2 regions of the Halotalea alkalilenta genome follow, and region 1 is predicted to be linked to the other one. Evidence: predicted binding sites of a transcription regulator. Region 1 holds the regulator's gene; the other holds the start of a gene.
The links. Region 1 encodes sigma-54, which starts transcription at its own class of promoters, with help from an activator protein. Its sites were predicted from a motif close to TGGCACNNNNNTTGCTNT; they were not measured.

Region 1 (3,090 bases):
CGCCGGGGTCGACCCGATCTCGGTCAACGAGATCAAAGGCATCGTGCGCCAGCTGCGCAGCCGCAACATCGGCGTGCTGATCACCGACCACAACGTGCGTGAGACGCTCGACATCTGCGACAATGCCTATATCGTCGGCGACGGTAAGATCATCGCCGAAGGCGATGCCAGCGCGATCCTCGCCAACCAGCATGTGCGCGACGTCTATCTCGGCCAGGACTTCCGCCTTTGATGCCTTGAGGCAGGCACTCCGCCGCCGCCCCAAGGCACGAAAAGCCCTGTTTTAGCAAGCTGGCATGAAACTTGCTAACCACAACGCTTTTAGTTCTTGCACATCCTCGTCAGGCCGGTATAGCGTTAAGGCATCCCATTGAGAATGCCCTGACACCACGATGATGAAATCCTCCTTGCAGCTGCGTGTCGGCACCCAGCTGACGATGACGCCACAGCTACAGCAAGCGATCCAGCTGCTGCAGCTGTCGACGCTGGATCTGCGCCAGGAGATCCAGACGGCGCTCGAGAGCAATCCCATGCTCGAGCTCGACGAGGAATTCTTCGACCAGGAATCGAGCGACGAGGAGCACCGCGATCCCGAGGCCCAGGACGAATGGGCCACGGATATCCCCACGGAACTCGTCCTCGACAACGAGTGGAGCGATACCTTCCCGGATGCCGCGCTGGGAGCGATCGGACCCAGCGGCGGCGAGCCGGTCGACATCGAACGCAATGCCCGGGGCGAAACCCTGTTCGACCTGCTCAGCTGGCAGACCGGCCTGCTCGACCTCGACGCCCGTCAGCGCCAGATCGCCGAGACCCTGCTCGACGGACTCGACGACAGCGGCTATCTCCGCGACTCGTTCGACGAACTGGTCGAGGGGCTGCGCGCCCAGGGCCTTGAGAGCGTCGATACCGGCGAGGTCGAAGCGGTACTGTTCCAGCTCCAGCAGCTCGAGCCCACCGGCGTGTTCGCCCGCGACCTGCAGGAATGCCTGTTGCTCCAGCTCGACGCCCTGCCCGCCGGCACGCCGCATCTCGCCCAGGCGCGCCGGCTGGTACGCCAGTTCCTCGACGCGCTGGCCGGCTGCGACATGAAGCTGCTCAAGCGCCGCCTCGGCCTGAACGACGCCGAGCTGGACGCGGTGATCGCGACGATCCGCACGCTCGATCCCTATCCCGGCCAGCGTTTTTCCAACAGCACCCAGGAGTACGTGATCCCCGACCTCGCCCTGCGCCACTACAGCCACATCGGCTGGCAGGTCGAGCTCAATCCCGAGGCGCTGCCGCGAGTGCGGATCCAGGCCGATTACGCCAACCTGATCCGGCGGGCGGACAAAAGCGACGACAACACCTTCCTCAAACAGCACCTGCAAGAGGCCCGCTGGCTGATGAAGAGCCTGTCGAGCCGCAACGAGACCCTGCTCAAGGTCGGGCGCGAGATCATGCTGCGCCAGCGCGACTTCATCGAACGCGGCGAGGAAGGCATGCGGCCATTGATCCTCGCCGATATCGCCGAGGCGGTCGGCATGCATGAATCGACCATCTCGCGGGTGACCACCCACAAGTACATCCACACGCCGCGCGGCGTATTCGAGCTCAAGTACTTCTTCTCGAGCCACGTCGGCGGCGAGGGCGACACCCATGCCAGCACGGCGATACGCGCCCGGATCAAGAAGCTGATCAGCGAAGAGCCCGCGCGCCGCCCGCTCTCCGATGCTCGCCTGGTCTCGCTGCTGGCCGAGAACGGCATCGTCGTCGCCCGGCGCACCGTAGCCAAGTACCGCGAGTCGATGGGAATCCCCGCTTCGAGCGAGCGCAAGCGCCTAGCCTGAAATAGAAGCAATAATCATCATCGGGAGGCTTGGTCGGGAGCGCAAAACAGCTACAATCAAAGTGTCCATCGCAGCCAAGGAGCATGTCATGCAGGTGAACATCACGGGTCATCACGTTGAACTGACCGACGCACTGCGCGACTACGTAAACCAGAAGCTGGCACGCTTGGTGCGCCACTACGACAACATCACCAACGTACAGGTGACCCTGTCGGTGGAGAAAGAACGCAAGCAGGCAGCGTGCAAGATGAACGTCTCGGGAGGAGAGCTCCACGGCACCGACGAGCAGGACGACATGTACGCAGCGATCGATTCGATGATCGACAAGCTCGACCGCCAGCTGGTCAAGCATAAGGAAAAGCACCTGGCGCGCGCCCAGGGCACCGGCACCGCTGGTCTCTGATTCCCAGTCGCCTCTCTGCCGACACGCCCTCACGCGGGGCGTGTCGTGTTTTCGTCACCATTGCCGGCGAAGATGACCGCTGGCGGCATTCGAATCCCATCCTTCGCGGGTATCCGCTCCAACCAGCGCGAGGAATCGCAGCATGATGCAAGTGGTGATCATCAGCGGCCGCTCCGGCTCTGGAAAATCGATCGCACTCCAAGCGCTCGAGGATCTCGGCTTCTACGCCATTGACAACCTTCCCGCGATGCTCCTGGTCGCGCTGCTCGACGAGCTCGAGACCCATTCACCCGAGCGGCGAAGGGTGGCGGTCAGCATCGACGCGCGCAACCTTCCCAACGCCCTCGAACGGCTGCCCGAGCTGGTCGAATTCCTCGGCGCCCGCGAGATCGATCTTCAAGTGGTCTATCTCACCGCCGATTCCCGCCAGCTGCTCGAGCGCTATTCGGCCACTCGGCGACGTCACCCATTGACCCGTGGGAGTGACATGACGCTCCTGGAAGCGATCGAGACCGAGGAGCACTTCCTCGCCCCGATCCGCGACCTCGCCGACCTGGTGATCGATACTTCCAACCTTTCGGTGCACGAGCTGCGCGCACGGATCGCCGAGCAGGTCGCCTGCCATACCACCGTCCAGCTGACCCTGAGTTTCGAGTCGTTCGGCTTCAAGCACGGCGTCCCCCACGACGCCGACATGGTGTTCGATGCCCGCTGCCTGCCCAACCCCTACTGGGAGCCGATGCTGCGCGACCATACCGGGAGAGACCAGCCGGTAGTCGAGTTCCTCGAGCGCGCTCCAGAGGTCGAAGCGATGTTCAGCGAGATCCGCGACTGGCTGGAGCGCTGGCTGCCCGCCTA
Region 2 (3,090 bases), 640 kb from region 1:
CGTCCCGCGTAGCTGGCCTTGATGTCGCGGGCGAACCAAGCGTAGCAAAGCGCACCGACGATCCCACCGATGAACAGCGAGAAGTAGTGCAGGTCACCAAACTGAGGGCCGAAGTTGATTCCCAGGGCAACGATGGCGGCGGGGATCAACGCCTTGATCGCTCTCGGATTGACCCCGTTCTTGTACCAATAGGTCCCCTTGGGATCGGTGGAGAACAATCCATCGACGTCGATCAGGCCGCGGCGTACCCGGTAGAAATCGACCAGCAAAATGCCGTAGAGCGGACCGATGACCGCGGCGAGCGCGCCCACGGTGTAGTGGATGAGCTCGGGATTGTTGAAGAGCTTCCACGGCATCAGGAACACCGAGCCGACCGCGGCGATGAGGCCGCCGGTACGAAAGCTGATCAGCCTTGGCGCCACGTTGGCGAAATCGAACGCCGGCGCGACGAAGTTGGCGACGATGTTGATTCCCACCGTGGTGGTGACGAAGGTCAGCGCGCCGATCAGCGCCACATAGGTGTTGTCGAGCCGGGCCACGGTCTCGATCGGGTCATCGATCATCTCGCCGAACACCGGCAGAGTGGCCGAGACCATCATCACGGTAGTGGCGGCGAAGACCACGAAGTTGACCGGCAGTCCCCAGAAGTTGCCCTTTTTCACCGCCGCCATGCTACGGCAGTAGCGGCTGAAGTCACCGAAGTTGAGCGTCGGGCCAGCGAAGTACCCGGCGACGATCACCGCCGCGATGATCATCTGCCAGGCCTGCTGGCTGGGTGACAGCACCTGATCACTGAGCGTGAAGCTCACGTTGTCCCAACCAGCGTGGTAGAGCAGCCAACCGGCGAGCACGAACATCGCGATGTAGACCGCAGGACCGCTCCAGTCGATGAAGCGCCGGATCGCCTGCATGCCGTGCCAGAACACCATCGCCTGCAGCAGCCAAAGCAGCATGAAGCTCAGCCAACCCAGCGCGGAGAGCCCGAGGAACTGTCCATTGGCCAGCTCGCCCAGCGAGGGAAAGAAGCGCAGCAGCACGATGGTCAGGGCGTTGGAGGCGAGGAAGGTCTGGATCCCATACCAGACCAGTGCGATCAGTCCGCGGATCAGCGCCGGCACGTTGGCACCGAACACTCCGAAGGAGATCCGGCAGATCACCGGGAACGGCACCGCGGCCTGCTGCGATGGGCGCGCCATCAAATTGGCGAAGAATTGGACGATACAGATCCCGACCACCAGGGAGGTCATCACCTGCCAGCCGGCGAGACCAAGGGCGAAGAGACTGGCCGCGACCACGTAGCCGCCGACGCTGTGCACGTCGGAAAGCCAGAAGGCGAAGATGTTGTAGGCGCTCCAGTCCTGCTTCACCGGTCCCAGGTCAGCGTTGTAGAGACGCTCGCTGTAGCCAGGCTTAGGCATGGGGACTGCGGCATCGCCATCCAGGGCAGTGGCTGTTGCACCCATGGCAGTCGGCGCCTGCAGCCGGCTATCTGAAGGTTGGGGCATGTCGAGTTACCGAGGTTGATTGGAATTGAAAGGCCCGGCAGCGGACCAATGCCTTACATCCAATATCGTATACAATCATCGTGCCAACTCGAGGACACAGCGCGCGCGCCCCGGCAGCGGGCGCTCTCCTCACGCCTGAGCCCGCCTCTCTTACATCGAGAGGCTACCGATCGCGTTGCCATTGGCACTACGACAGTGCGATCGACTCGATTGGCGCACCAAACGTGAACATTTTTGTATACTATTTTCTCGGTTTTTGTTTCCTTCCCGCGCCGCCATCGCGGCCGGACTGGGATGGCATGAAGGTTGCCTAGCTAACCATCGGTAGGAATTCATCATCGATCGGAGACCCGAGCGCCGATCCAGCACCCGACATGGAGACGTCATGAGCGCGATGCGCCAGTTCCATCTCTTCAACGCCAGCATGACTGGTGCCGGCCGCCGCGACGACGCCATCTATCGCGCGTTATGGGAGGCGATCGTCGAGCACAAGCTGCCGCCCGGCGCCCGGCTGCCGGAGGACGCCCTGGCGAGCGCGTTCAAGATCAGTCGAACCGGCATCCGCCGGGTGTTGCAACGTCTCGCGCTCGAGCGCCTGGTGACGCTGGTGCCCAACCGCGGCGCGCAGATCAGCCACCCCTCTCCGACGGAGGCCCACGACGTCTTCGACGCCCGCAGGATGCTCGAAAGCAGCGCGATGATCTCAGTGGTCGAGCGTCACACCGCAAAGGACCTGGTGCGTCTTCGCCAGCTGACCGAGGCCGAGCGCCAGGCCCTGACGCAGCGCCGCCGCTCGGAGGCAATCCGGCTATCGGGGCAGTTCCATACGGGCCTGGTCGCCCTGACCGGCAACGAGTCGCTACTGGATTTCATCTCGCAGCTGGTTTCCCGCAGCTCGCTGATCATCGCGGTCTACGGCGACTCCCGGCACACCGGCTGCACCTGCAGCCACGATGAACTGCTCGCCCTGGTGGAGTCGCGCGATCCCGTGGCGGCGTCCCAGTGGATGAGCGCCCACCTGGAGGAGATCGTCAGCGGATTGGATTTCACCCAGGACACCGTGGCCGAGCCTGACTTCGAGCGGCTGTTCGCCGCTTCCTGATCCACGTCCGGCAGACCGCCAGGCCGGACGGAAGAGCTACACGAACCGAGAATCACGCGATGAGACTGCACGTCATCAACCCCAACACCAGCACCGCGATGAGCGAGAAGATCGCCATCGCGGCCGAGCGCGCCAGTCGCCAGGCGCAGATCGTCACCCTCACCTCGCGTCACGGCCCAGCCTCGCTCGAGAGCCACTTCGATGAAGCGCTCGCCGTGCCCGGGCTGCTCGAGCAGGTCGACCTGATCCAGCGCGAAGGTGGCAGCGACGGTATCCTGGTCGCCTGCTTCGGCGACCCGGGCGTTCTCGCCGCGCGCGAGCTCGCCGACGTGCCCGTGTTCGGCATCGCCGAGGCGGCGATGCGCACCGCAGCCGCCCTGGGCACCCGCTTCTCGGTGGTGACCACGCTTGGCCGAACGCTACCGATCATCGAACGGGTCGTGCGCGAAAGCGGCCTGGAGCGCGCCTGTTCCCGACTGCGCG

Region 2: A5892_RS11535 (NCS1 family nucleobase:cation symporter-1) is a predicted target of sigma-54. The motif match lies at 1,574-1,591, and genes of this name have one in related genera.

Annotation. Positions count from the first base shown of each region.
Region 1 is NZ_CP015243.1:1,956,517-1,959,606, reverse strand. It holds gene lptB (LPS export ABC transporter ATP-binding protein) at 1-232, shown strand, start outside; gene A5892_RS08575 (RNA polymerase factor sigma-54) at 393-1,829, shown strand; gene hpf (ribosome hibernation-promoting factor, HPF/YfiA family) at 1,918-2,232, shown strand; gene rapZ (RNase adapter RapZ) at 2,378-3,090, shown strand, end outside.
Region 2 is NZ_CP015243.1:2,595,076-2,598,165, reverse strand. It holds gene A5892_RS11535 (NCS1 family nucleobase:cation symporter-1) at 1-1,418, opposite strand, end outside; gene A5892_RS11530 (GntR family transcriptional regulator) at 1,891-2,607, shown strand; gene A5892_RS11525 (aspartate/glutamate racemase family protein) at 2,667-3,090, shown strand, end outside.